4 regions of the Streptomyces sp. NPDC007264 genome follow, and region 2 is predicted to be linked to each of the others. Evidence: riboswitches for the same ligand, from Rfam matches in the RefSeq annotation. Region 2 holds a riboswitch; each other region holds the start of a gene.
What was found. A riboswitch is a leader RNA that binds a small molecule or an ion and turns the genes downstream of it on or off. The one in region 2 is predicted to bind thiamine pyrophosphate.

Region 1 (3,199 bases), on a different contig from region 2:
CCGACGCGGAGAACGGCATCCATGTCATCCACTGGGGAGAGGCTCACCTCGAACCGGACCGCACCTTCACGTGGCTATACAAGGAACAGCTCCCGGTCGCTCCCATGCCGCTTGAGTGACGGGTGTCGGTCGGCGGAGCAGCTTCCGATCTCCGCTCCCGGCTCGGTTCATTCCTGGGCCGTCCCTGGGCCGTCCGAGGCCGCTCAGCAGCGACCGGTGGCGACTACTAACGACAGTCGTAGCGAGCGACAGCCCCAGGTCACCCGACTGGATCTGCGACACTGGACGCACCATGCCCAAGCCCGGAGAACTGACCTTCACCGCGCCGCGCGAAGCCAAGAAGCCGCCGCGGCACCTCGCCGACCTCACGCCCGCCGAGCGCAAGGAGGCGGTCGCCGCGATCGGTGAGAAGCCGTTTCGCGCCAAGCAGCTCGCGCAGCACTACTTCGCGCGGTATGCGCACGACCCCGAGCAGTGGACCGACATCCCTGTCTCCTCCCGCGCCGGGCTCCAGGAGGCGCTGCTGCCGGAGCTCATGACGGTCGTCCGGCATCTGTCGACCGACCGGGGCACGACCCGCAAGACGCTGTGGCGGCTGTTCGACGGGACGCTCGTCGAGTCCGTGCTGATGCGCTACCCCGACCGGGTCACCATGTGCATCAGCTCGCAGGCGGGCTGCGGGATGAACTGCCCCTTCTGCGCCACGGGGCAGGCCGGCCTCGACCGCAACCTGTCCACCGCCGAGATCGTGCACCAGATCGTGGACGGCATGCGAGCGCTGCGCGACGGCGAGATCCCGGGCGGTCCGGCGCGGCTGTCCAACATCGTCTTCATGGGCATGGGCGAGCCCCTGGCCAACTACGGGCGGGTCGTCGGCGCCATCCGTGCCCTCACCGCCCCCGCCCCGGACGGGCTCGGGCTGTCCCAGCGCGGGATCACCGTGTCGACGGTGGGCCTGGTGCCGGGCATCCACCGCCTCACCGACGAGGGCCTCAAGTGCCGGCTCGCCATCTCGCTGCACGCCCCGGACGACGAGCTGCGGGACACCCTCGTCCCGGTCAACACGCGGTGGAAGGTGCGCGAGGTGCTGGACGCCGGGCTGGAGTACACCGCCAGGTCCGGGCGCCGGCTGTCCATCGAGTACGCGCTGATCCGGGACATCAACGACCAGGCGTGGCGCGGCGATCTGCTCGGTCGGCTGCTCAAGGGCAAGCCCGTGCACGTCAATCTGATCCCGCTGAACCCCACGCCCGGCTCCCGGTGGACCGCCTCGCGGCCCGAGGACGAGAAGGCGTTCGTCGAGGCGATCGCCGCCTACGGGGTACCGGTCACCGTCCGGGACACCCGGGGCCAGGAGATCGACGGAGCGTGCGGGCAGCTGGCGGCCGGCGAGCGGTAGGACGGTAGTCTGACCCCCGTAAGCACATCTTCATATTCCGACAGGGGAGCGCCACAGCGCTGAGAGTGCGGGAACGACCGCAGACCCTCTGAACCTCGCCCAGGTCATTCTGGGTAGGAAGTTCGGTCTCCATTCAGGCTGTTGCGCCCTGCCCGGGTCCGCTCCGCGTTCCCGGGCGGGGCCGCGTCTCTTCCTGGTCACCTCCAGGAGGAATGTCAGTGAACAACATCGGCAGGCAGTTCGCGGCCGCGGTCGTCGGGCTGGGCATGGTCACGCTGTCCGCGTGCGGCTCGTCCGGCTCCACCGGCGGCAGCGGCGGCGACTCCACGACCGTGACCCTCGTCAGCCACGACTCGTGGGCCGCGTCCAAGAGCGTCGTCGCGGCCTTCGAGAAGGAGTCCGGCTACCGCGTCCGGGTCCTCAAGGACGGCGACGCGGGACAGGCCGTCAACAAGGCGATCCTCACCAAGGACAACCCGCAGGGCGACGTCTTCTTCGGCGTCGACAACACGCTGCTGTCCCGGGCGCTCGACAACGGGCTGTTCCAGCCGTACCGGGCCGAGGGCCTCGACCGAGTCGGCGGGCAGTACCAGCTCGACCGCGACAAGCACCGGGTCACACCGGTCGACTTCGGCGACGTCTGCGTCAACTACGACAAGAAGTACTTCGCCGACCACAGGCTGGCCCCGCCCGCCTCCTTCGACGACCTCACCAAGCCCGCGTACAGGAACCTGCTCGTCACCGAGAACGCCGCCACCTCCTCGCCCGGCCTCGGCTTCCTGCTCGGCACGGCCGCCCGGTACGGCGACCGGGGCTGGCCGGAGTACTGGAAGAAGCTCAAGGCCAACGGCGTGAAGGTGGTCGACGGCTGGGAGCAGGCGTACGACCAGGAGTTCTCCGGATCCGCCGGCGGCAGGAAGGCGGGCGGCGACCGGCCGCTCGTCGTCTCGTACGCATCCTCCCCGCCCGCCGAGGTCGTCTACGCCGAGCCCCGCCCGAAGACGGCGCCCACCGGTGTCGCCGACGGCACCTGCTTCCGGCAGATCGAGTTCGCGGGCCTGCTGAGCAACGCGCACAACACCAAGGGCGGCAAGGCGTTCCTCGACTTCCTGATCGGCACGAGGTTCCAGCAGGACATGCCGCTCAACATGTTCGTGTACCCGGTGGTGAAGGGCGCCGCGGTGCCCGCCGAGTTCACCGCGTACGGGCCCGCGGCGAAGGACCCCGAGACCATGGCCCCGGCCGAGGTCGCCGCCCACCGCGACCAGTGGGTCAAGGCATGGACCTCGCTCGTACTGAAGTAGCTCGTACCGAAGGAGACCCGAGGAGGCGCGGGAACGCGGCGCGGTGGGGGCTCATCGCCCTGCCGGTCGCGTTCTTCGCGCTCTTCTTCGCCTACCCCGTCGCCGCGATCGTCGCCCGTGGCCTCCACGCCGACGGGGCGTGGCACCCCGGGGCCGTCGTGGACGTCCTCGCGCAGCCCGGCATGCGGCACGTGCTGTGGTTCACCACCTGGCAGGCGCTGGCCTCGACCGCCCTGACGCTCCTCGTCGCGCTCCCCGGTGCCTACGTCTTCGCCCGCCTCGCGTTCCCGGGCAAGGAGGTGCTGCGCGCCGTCGTCACCGTCCCGTTCGTGCTGCCGACCGTCGTGGTCGGCACGGCCTTCCTCGCCCTCGTCGGCCGTGGCGGACTCCTCGACGACCTGTGGGGCGTCCGGCTCGACACCACCGTGTGGGCCGTCCTGCTCGCCCATGTCTTCTTCAACTACGCGGTCGTCGTCCGCACGGTCGGCGGTCTGTG
Region 2 (3,199 bases):
TCGGGCAGGCCGGCGAGCAGCACGGCCATGCGGGCGACGTTGCGGTTGTCCTCGCCGGCCTGGTTGGCGGCTCCCCAGTAGACGTCGTCGATGCGGGCCGGGTCGAGGGCCGGCACGTCGGCCATCAGGCCGCGGATCACGGTCGCGGCCAGATCGTCGGGCCGTACGGAGGCCAGGGCGCCGCGGAGTTTGCCGATGGGGGTGCGACGGGCTGCCGCGAAGTGGACGGTGCGCACGACGGGACTCCTGGTCGGACGGTGATAGTTAATTAGCACTGCTAGTTTTGGACTATAGACCGCCGCGGGTCGGCTGGGAAGATCCCGGGACCCCGCGTCGCCGTCCTCGGCCTTGTTTCGCCCGATCCGTCCTGGGGACCCGGGCGCGCATGGAGTGGTTGCGGCACGCGGCATGCAGGGGCGAGGACCCCGAACTGTTCTTCCCCGTCGGGACGACGGGACCGGCCCTCGACGACATCGCCGCCGCCAAACGCGTCTGCCGCCGCTGCCCCGTGATCGCGCAGTGCCTGGCCTGGGCACTGAGCAGCGGGCAGACGGCGGGCGTGTGGGGCGGCACCGGCGAGGACGAACGCGCCGATCTGCTGCGGACCATGAGACACCGAGCGGCAAGGAGAAGCGCACGATGAACGGTGGTGCCGTACGACCTCCCAGGAGCCGGCGGCCCGGCCGCGGACCCGGGACGACGACGCTCGGCCACGACCCGCTCGAGCCGCCACGATGAGGCCGTCATGACCCGCACGAGCGACACGGCCGGCGTCATCCGGGAACTCGTCACCGAGCACGGGCGCACCTACGCCGAGGAGGCGGGCATCCGGCTCGAGGACACACCGCAGCCGCTCTATCGGCTGCTGCTGCTGGCCCTGCTGCTCAGCGCCCGCATCCGCGCGTCGGTCGCCCTCGCCGCGGCGCGCGCGTTGCACGACGCGAACCTCAGCGACCCGCGCCGCATGGCCGGCTCCGACTGGCAGGAGCGCGTCGACGCCCTGGGGCGGGGCGGCTACCGGCGCTACGACGAACGGACGGCGACCCAGCTCGGCAACGGCGCCGAACTGCTTGAGGAGCGCTGGGGCGGCGACCTCCGGCGCCTGCGCAAGGAGGCCGACGGGGACGTCGCGGCCCTGCGCCGGCTGCTCCAGGAGATACCGGGGATGGGGCCGGCCGGTGCGGACATCTTCCTGCGCGAGGCGCAGCGGGTCTGGCCGGAGGTGGCCCCCCACCTGGACGCCAAGGCGCTGTCGGGGGCGGAGCGGCTCGGGTTGCCCAAGGACCCGGGGAAGCTGCTGAAGCTCGCCGGGGACACCGAACCCGCCGTGCTGGCCGCCGCGTTGGTGCGTGCGGCCCTGGACCGGAAGCTGGCCGAGGACGTGCTGGAGCACGCCGCCTGAAGGGCGTCGGGCGGGCGCGCGGTGCCGCGCGCAAGGGCCGCGGCGGCCCTTGCGCGCGGCAGTTCCCCGGTCCCGGGTTAGTCTGTGCGCCGTACCGGACACGGGGTGCCCCTGCGGGCTGAGATCACACCCGTCGAACCTGAACCAGTTCGCACTGGCGGAGGGATGTCTTCCATGCCATCGGCGCGTGTTTCCCGCTCCCGGCCCGCTGACGGCCCACGGGTCGTCCTCGACGGGCGGACGCCCACCGCTCCCCGCGCTCCCGGGGGTTCCGCCGCGTTCCCGGTGGCCCTCGTATGAGCGCCCCGCCTCGTGTCCTGACGATCGCCGGGTCCGACTCGGGCGGCGGCGCCGGGATCCAGGCCGATCTGAAGACCATGCTGGCGCTCGGCGCCCACGGGATGAGCGTGGTCACCGCGGTCACGGCCCAGAACTCCCTCGGTGTGCAGGGCGCTTGGGAACTGCCCGTGGAGGCGGTGCGCGCGCAGTACCGCAGCGTCGTCGGCGACATCGGCGTCCAGGCGGTCAAGACGGGGATGCTCGCCTCGCCCGCGCTCGTCACGGCCGTGGCCGAACTGCTCACGGACCGTGCGGCCCCGGTCGTCGTGGACCCGGTGAGCGTCTCCAAGCACGGCGACCGGCTGCTCGCGGACGACGCGCTGGACGCCGTACGCACCCGCTTGCTGCCGCTGGCCACGGTGGCCACGCCGAACCTGGACGAAGTGGCGGAGCTGACCGGTGTCACGGTGACCGACGAGCCGGGTCTGCGCCGTGCGGCCGCGCGGCTGCTGGCGTACGGGCCCCGGTGGGTGCTGGTGAAGGGCGGACATCTGCCGGGCGGGGCGGCGGTGGACCTGCTCACCGACGGCCGCGAAGAGCACTGGCTGCGCGCTCCGCGCCACGACAACCGTCACACCCACGGCACCGGCTGCACCCTCGCCTCCGCCGTCGCGGTCGGGCTCGCGGAGGGCCTCGCGGTGCCGGAGGCGGTGCGGCGTGCCAAGGAGTACGTCACGGCGGCGATCGCCGCGGGGTTCGCGCTGGGCGCCGGGATCGGGCCGGTGGACCACGGGTGGCGACTGCGCACGAGGGCGTGAGAGAGGCCGCGGCTGCGCACGGGGGCGTGCGGGGAAGCCGCGGCTGCGCACGGGGGCGTGCGGGAGGCCGCGGCGCCGCGCCCCCACCCCGGGACCTGAGCGGATGGGGCCGCGCCGGTCCTCCCGACCGAGGTGCCGCTCCGTGCGGTGAGCAACTCCCGCCCCGCCGTCCGTACTCGATCGGTACAGCGGCACGAGCCGTACCGAGCGACATCCGCACCGCCCGCCGCACGCGCGGGCGGCGCGGATCCGGACCCAAGGAGCACAGCATGCAGGCGACCGCGCAGATCGGCGTCACCGGGCTCGCGGTGATGGGCCGCAACCTGGCCCGGAACTTCGCGCGACACGGGTACACCGTCGCCGTGCACAACCGCACCCCCGCCAGGACCAAGGCACTGGTCGAGGAGTTCGGGCACGAGGGCGCGTTCGTGGCCGCCGAGACGGCCGAGGAGTTCGTGGCGGCGCTGGAGCGTCCGCGCCGTCTCATGATCATGGTGCAGGCGGGCGCGGCGACCGATGCGGTGATCGAGGAGTTCGCCCCGCTCCTGGAGCCCGGAGACATGATCATCGACGGTGGCAACGCCCACTTCGCCGACACCCGCCGCCGCGAGCGGTCACTGCGCGAGCGCGGTATCCACTTCGTCGGCGCGGGCGTCTCGGGTGGCGAGGAGGGCGCACTGCACGGACCGAGCATCATGCC
Region 3 (3,199 bases), on a different contig from region 2:
GATCTTTGCGTCAATCTCGGTCACGGGACAAGCGTGCCATCCCGGACTGACAGTCGGAAGCGGGGCTCCTCCGGCCGGGGGCCGGTTGCCTCCTGCGGAGGAACACGGCGCGTCCCCGCGACCTACGCCGTGGCCTCCTTCAAGGGGCGGGACGGGTCCGCCAGCAGGTCCGGGTCCATCCGCGCGCCCGACTCGATCAGGCGGCGGCCCTGGGCGAGATCCCGGGGCCGGCCCACCGCCAGGAGGCCCACCAGGCGGCCGGACCGCAGCCAGCACACCGTCCACGCGGCGCCCCCCGGGTCCCCGCGCCACACCAGCGTGTCGGCGGACGCGTGGTGGCCCACGTACTGGACGAAGCGGCCGAACTGCTCCGACCAGAAGTACGGCACCGGGTCGTAGGCCACCGGGGCCTGCCCGATGATGTTCGCGGCGACCGCGCGCGGTCCCTGGAGGGCGTTGTCCCAGTGGTGCACGAGGAGCCGCTCCTCGTACCGCCCCGAGGGGAAGGACGCGCAGTCGCCGACCGCGTACACGTCCGGCGCCGACGCGCGCAGGTGCCGGTCGGCCAGCACCTCGCCGTGCACGCCCAGGGTGATGCCCGACCCGGCGAGCCACGCGGTGGCGGGACGCGCCCCGATGCCCACGACCACGGCGTCCGCGGGCACCCTGGAGCCGTCGTCGAGCACCACGGCCCCCGGCTCGACGCGCTCCACGCGCGCGCCCGTGCGCAGCTCGGCCCCGCTGTCGGCGTACCAGGCCGTCATCGGGGCGGACACCTCGGCGGGCAGCACCCCCGCGAGCGGCCGGTCCGCCGCCTCCACCACGGTCACCGCGCAGCCCGCCTCGCGCGCGGCGGTGGCGAACTCGGCGCCGATCCAGCCCGCGCCCACGACGACGACGTCGTGCTGCCGCGCGAGGACCGGCCGCAGCCGCTCGGCGTCGTCCAGGGTGCGCAGCAGATGCACCCCGGGGACACCCTCCGCGCCCGGCAGCCGGATCGGCTCCGCTCCGGTCGCGATGACCAGGACGTCGTACGGGACGGGGCCCTGCGCGGTGTCCAGCTCGTGGTCGCCGGGGCGTACGCCGAGCACCTCGCTGCCCAGCCGGAGCTCGATGCCGAGGGCCTCGAAGTCGATGTCGAAGGCGGAGCCCTCCGCCTTGCCGAGCAGGACGGCCTTGGACAGCGGCGGCCGGTCGTAGGGTTGGTGCGGCTCCGCGCCGATCAGCTTCACGTCGCCGGTGAAGCCCTGTTCCCGCAGGGCGACCGCGGTCTGCACCCCGGCCATGCCCGCGCCCACGACGACGACGTGCCGGACCGCACCACCCTGTTGCTGCCTCTGCTCGCTCACCTGATCACCATAGACACCTGACGATTTGTCAGTCAGCCTGCGTGCCGGGTGATGTGTTCCACAGCCTCCGCACACGCCGCGGCCACCGGGGCGGAGGCTCCCTTACCGCGCTGTACGGCACGGGCTAGGGTGGCACCGTAAGCACTCGCGGGAGCCCGGACGCACCGGGCTGAGAGGGAGGCTGGACGGCCTCCGACCGTACGAACCTGATCCGGGTCATGCCGGCGAAGGGAGGGGCTGGACGCCCATGTCGCGTACATCGGACGACGTGTCGACCACGTCGGACGTCCTCGTCATCGGGGGCGGGATCATCGGGCTCGTGACCGCCTGGCGGGCGGCGCAGCGCGGGTTCGGCACGGCGGTGGTGGATCCCGGACCGGGCGGTGGAGCCGCCCAGGTGGCCGCCGGGATGCTCGCCGCCGTCACCGAACTGCACTACGGCGAGCAGACGCTGCTCGGCCTCAATCTGGAGTCCGCGCGCCGCTACCCGGACTTCGCCGCCGAGCTGACCGAGGCCGCCGGCCTGGACCTCGGCTACCGGCGCTGCGGCACGCTCGCCGTCGCGCTCGACGCCGACGACCGCGCCCAGCTGCGCGAACTGCACGCCCTGCAGCAGCAGTCCGGCCTGGAGTCGGAGTGGCTGAGCGGGCGGGAGTGCCGTCGGCTGGAGCCCATGCTCGCGCCGGGCGTGCGCGGAGGGCTCAGGGTCGACGGCGACCACCAGATCGACCCGCGCCGGCTCGCCGCGGCCCTGGTGACGGCCTGCGAGCGCGCCGGGGTGGTCTTCCACCGGACGAGGGCGGAGCGGCTCTCGGTGGTACGGGAGCGGGCCGCCGGGGTCACGACCGCCGACGGCACCGACCTCACCGCGGGGCAGGTCGTCCTGGCCGCGGGCAGCCTCAGCGGACGGCTCGCGGGCGTCCCCGACGAGGTGGTGCCGCCCGTGCGACCCGTGAAGGGCCAGGTGGTGCGGCTGACCGTGCCGGAGCCGTACGCGCCCTTCCTGAGCCGCACCGTGCGGGCCGTCGTCCGCGGCGGCCCGCTGTACCTCGTGCCGCGCGAGAACGGCGAACTGGTCATCGGGGCGACCAGCGAGGAACTGGGCTGGGACACGACGGTCACCGCGGGCGGGGTGTACGAGCTGCTGCGGGACGCGCACGAGCTGATGCCGGGGATCACCGAGCTGCCGCTCACCGAGACCCGGGCGGGGCTGCGCCCCGGTTCTCCGGACAACGCGCCGATGCTCGGCCCCAGCGGCCTGGAGGGCCTGCTGCTCGCCACCGGCCACCACCGCAACGGCGTCCTGCTCACGCCGGTCACCGGCGACGTCATGGCGCACGTCCTGACCACCGGCGACCTTCCGGACGAGGCCCGCCCCTTCACCCCCAGGCGCTTCGCCGCCGCGCTCACGGAGCAGCCCGCATGAACATCTCGGTCAACGGGGAGCCCCGGCAGGTGGCTCCCGGCACCGCGCTCGACGCGGTCGTGCGGACCCTCTCGGCGGCGCCCTCCGGCGTGGCCGCCGCCGTCAACGAAACCGTCGTCCCGCGCGGCCAGTGGTCGTCGACGTCCCTCCGCGAGGGGGACCGCGTCGAGGTCCTCACCGCCGTCCAAGGAGGCTGACCCATGGCCGACGATCCCTTCGTCCTCGGTGGTACGACCTTCTCGTCCCGGCTGATCATGGGGACCGGGGGCGCGCCCAGCCTCGATGTGCTGGAGCGGGCCCTGGTGGCGTCCGGCACGGAGCTGACGACCGTGGCGATGCGCCGCGTGGACGCCACGGTGCACGGTTCCGTGCTGTCCGTGCTCGACAGGCTGGGCATCAGGGTGCTGCCGAACACGGCGGGCTG
Region 4 (3,199 bases), on a different contig from region 2:
GTCGTGGAAGTCCCGGGCCGTGTCCGGGTCGAGCGCCAGGTTGAACTGGTCCTCCCAGCGGAACTCGAAGCGCGCGTCGGACAGCGCGTCGTCCCACTCCTGCGCCCCGGGATGCCCCTTGGCGAGGTCGGCGGCGTGGGCCGCGATCTTGTAGGTGATGACGCCGGTCTTGACGTCGTCTCGGTTGGGCAGGCCCAGGTGCTCCTTGGGCGTGACGTAGCAGAGCATGGCCGTGCCCCACCAGGCGATCATCGCGGCACCGATGCCGGAGGTGATGTGGTCGTACGCCGGTGCGACGTCCGTCGTCAGCGGGCCGAGCGTATAGAACGGAGCACCCTCGCAGATCTCCTGCTGAAGGTCGATGTTCTCCTTGATCTTGTGCATCGGGACGTGCCCCGGGCCCTCGATCATGGTCTGCACGTGGAAACGCCGGGCGATGCGGTTGAGTTCCCCGAGAGTCCGCAGTTCCGCGAACTGCGCCTCGTCGTTGGCGTCCGCGATCGAGCCCGGCCGCAGGCCGTCGCCCAGCGAGTACGTGACGTCGTAGGCCGCGAGGATCTCGCACAGTTCCTCGAAGTTCTCGTACAGGAAGGACTCCTTGTGGTGCGCGAGGCACCACGCCGCCATGATCGAGCCGCCCCGCGACACGATGCCGGTCTTCCGGTTCGCGGTCAGCGGCACGTACGCCAGGCGGACGCCCGCGTGGACCGTCATGTAGTCCACGCCCTGCTCTGCCTGCTCGATGACCGTGTCCTTGTAGATCTCCCAGCTCAGCTCCTCGGCCTTCCCGTCGACCTTCTCGAGGGCCTGGTAGAGCGGCACCGTGCCGATCGGCACGGGGGAGTTGCGCAGCACCCACTCGCGGGTGGTGTGGATGTTGCGGCCGGTGGACAGGTCCATGACCGTGTCGGCACCCCAGCGGGTCGCCCAGGTCATCTTCTCGACCTCCTCCTCGATGGAGGACGTCACCGCCGAGTTGCCGATGTTGGCGTTGACCTTCACCAGGAACCGCTTGCCGATGATCATCGGCTCGCTCTCCGGGTGGTTGACGTTGGCGGGGAGCACCGCACGGCCTGCCGCGAGCTCCTCGCGGACGACATCTGGGGAGACGTTCTCCCGGAGCGCCACGAACTCCATCTCGGGGGTGATCTCCCCTCGGCGTGCGTACGCGAGTTGTGTCACCGCCTGCACGTCACGGCCGCGGCGCGGCTGGCGCGGCCGGCCCGGGAACACCGCGTCGAGGTTGCGCAGCCCACCGCGGGGCGCGGTGTGCCTGATTCCGTCGTCCTCGGGGCGGACGGGACGGCCCGTGTACTCCTCGGTGTCGCCGCGGGCGACGATCCAGTTCTCCCGCAACGGCGCCAGGCCCCTGCGGACGTCGGTCTCGACGAGTGGATCGGTGTACGGGCCCGAGGTGTCGTACAGGGTGACCGACCGCCCGTTGGTGAGATGCACCTGGCGAACCGGCACTCGGAGGTCGGGGCGCGAACCCTCGACATATCCCTTGTGCCAGCCGATGGACTTCCCGGCCTCCTGGGACGAGTCGTCCTGAACGGAGGCAGGCGTGCGTGCGTCCTTGATGGTCATGAGACCTACTCCCTACGCCGGCATTACCCGGTAACAGGTTCAGCGGTCGACGCAGCGGTGTCCGCTCGCCATGTTCCACGTGAAACATCGCGTCTGCGGAGGTCAGCGCCCTCTCAGCCCGGTGCTCCGAGCTCCCGCGTGTGCAAAGGTCCTCTCACGCTAGCGTCTCTTCGGGCAAGCTGAACAGTGGGCCTCGCGCACTCTTGCGATGATTCGGTCCGTGACCACGACACAGCACCCGCCTCCGCCCCTGCCCTCCGAGCCGCCCCACGGCCATGGCGCCGGCGACGGCCACGGCCATGCGCACAGCCACGGCCATGGCCCCGCGGCCCCCGTGTCGCGGCACCTGCGCCGCGTCATCGCCGCGATCCTGATCCCGTTCACGGTGGCGGTCGTGGTCGGTCTGGCGGTGCTGTGGCCCGACGGCGTCCCCGCGCACAAGCGCACCGGCGTCGGCTTCGACCGGCAGTCCCAGCAGGCCACGGTCGCCAAGCTGGTGGCGGTGGACTGCAAGTCCGTGAACGCCTCGGGGGACACGCCGACCGGTGACACCTCCACCGCTGAGGGGTCCTCCGCCCTCCAGGAGTCGGCCGGCGCCTGTCACAAGGCGACGGTGCGCGTCGACACCGGCAAGGACAAGGGCCGCACATTCACGGAGATCGTCCAGCCGGACCAGTCACGGCAGTTGCACCAGGGCGAGAAGGTCGTGGTCGCGTACGAGCCTTCCGCGCCCAAGGACCTCCAGTACTCGGTGACCGACGTGAACCGCTCCTTCCCCATGGCGCTGCTCGCCGGCATCTTCGCCGTCGCCGTGGTGATCGTGGGCCGGATGCGCGGCGTGATGGCGCTCGTCGCGCTGGCCGTCAGCTTCCTGGTGCTGAGCCTGTTCATCCTGCCGGCGATCCTGCAGGGCTCGAATCCACTGGTCGTGGCCGTGGTCGGGTCGAGCGCCATCATGCTGATCGCCCTCTACATGTGTCATGGCCTGTCGGCCCGCACCTCGGTGGCGGTGCTCGGCACGCTCGTCTCGCTGTCGCTGATCGGTGTGTTGGGCTCGTGGTTCATCGGCTGGGCGGCGCTGACCGGCAACACGGACGACAACACCGGTCTGATCCACGGCCTGTACCCGTCCATCGACATGAGCGGTCTGCTGCTCGCCGGCGTCATCATCGGCTCCCTCGGTGTCCTCGACGACGTGACGGTGACGCAGACCTCCGCGGTCTGGGAGCTGCACGAGGCCAATCCGTCGATGGGCTGGCGCGGCTTGTACCGCGCGGGAATCCGCATCGGCCGCGACCACATCGCCTCGGTCGTCAACACGCTCGTCCTGGCCTACGCGGGGGCCGCCCTGCCCCTGCTGCTGCTCTTCTCGATCGCGCAGAGCAGCGTCGTCACGGTCGCCGACAGCGAGCTGGTCGCCGAGGAGATCGTACGGACGCTCGTCGGCTCGATCGGTCTGGTCGCCTCGGTGCCGGTGACCACGGCGCTGGCCGCCCTCGTGGTCTCGGCGGACCGCTCGACCGCCGCCGCCCCGGCCGCCCGGACTGCGGCGCCCGCTCGTGGGGGAAGAGGTCGCCGCCGCAGGCACTGAGTCGACTCGCGCGGGAGCGCC

Region 1: another riboswitch for thiamine pyrophosphate. It lies ahead of ACFYMU_RS14990 (thiamine ABC transporter substrate binding subunit); the one in region 2 lies ahead of thiD (bifunctional hydroxymethylpyrimidine kinase/phosphomethylpyrimidine kinase).
Region 3: another riboswitch for thiamine pyrophosphate. It lies ahead of thiO (glycine oxidase ThiO); the one in region 2 lies ahead of thiD (bifunctional hydroxymethylpyrimidine kinase/phosphomethylpyrimidine kinase).
Region 4: another riboswitch for thiamine pyrophosphate. It lies ahead of thiC (phosphomethylpyrimidine synthase ThiC); the one in region 2 lies ahead of thiD (bifunctional hydroxymethylpyrimidine kinase/phosphomethylpyrimidine kinase).

The regions. Positions count from the first base shown of each region.
Region 1 covers NZ_JBIAFD010000007.1:333,218-336,416, forward strand. The annotation lists gene ACFYMU_RS14980 (hypothetical protein) at 1-119, shown strand, start outside; gene rlmN (23S rRNA (adenine(2503)-C(2))-methyltransferase RlmN) at 293-1,399, shown strand; TPP riboswitch at 1,432-1,537, shown strand; gene ACFYMU_RS14990 (thiamine ABC transporter substrate binding subunit) at 1,612-2,703, shown strand; gene ACFYMU_RS14995 (ABC transporter permease) at 2,679-3,199, shown strand, end outside.
Region 2 covers NZ_JBIAFD010000008.1:30,270-33,468, forward strand. The annotation lists gene ACFYMU_RS15495 (thiolase family protein) at 1-236, opposite strand, end outside; gene ACFYMU_RS15500 (WhiB family transcriptional regulator) at 386-643, shown strand; gene ACFYMU_RS15505 (endonuclease) at 746-1,402, shown strand; TPP riboswitch at 1,494-1,585, shown strand; gene thiD (bifunctional hydroxymethylpyrimidine kinase/phosphomethylpyrimidine kinase) at 1,699-2,499, shown strand; gene gndA (NADP-dependent phosphogluconate dehydrogenase) at 2,769-3,199, shown strand, end outside.
Region 3 covers NZ_JBIAFD010000006.1:409,249-412,447, forward strand. The annotation lists gene ACFYMU_RS13265 (Rv2175c family DNA-binding protein) at 1-24, opposite strand, end outside; gene ACFYMU_RS13270 (NAD(P)/FAD-dependent oxidoreductase) at 123-1,349, opposite strand; TPP riboswitch at 1,487-1,599, shown strand; gene thiO (glycine oxidase ThiO) at 1,597-2,775, shown strand; gene thiS (sulfur carrier protein ThiS) at 2,772-2,972, shown strand; gene ACFYMU_RS13285 (thiazole synthase) at 2,976-3,199, shown strand, end outside.
Region 4 covers NZ_JBIAFD010000001.1:81,053-84,251, forward strand. The annotation lists gene thiC (phosphomethylpyrimidine synthase ThiC) at 1-1,587, opposite strand, end outside; TPP riboswitch at 1,580-1,735, opposite strand; gene ACFYMU_RS00390 (YibE/F family protein) at 1,808-3,178, shown strand.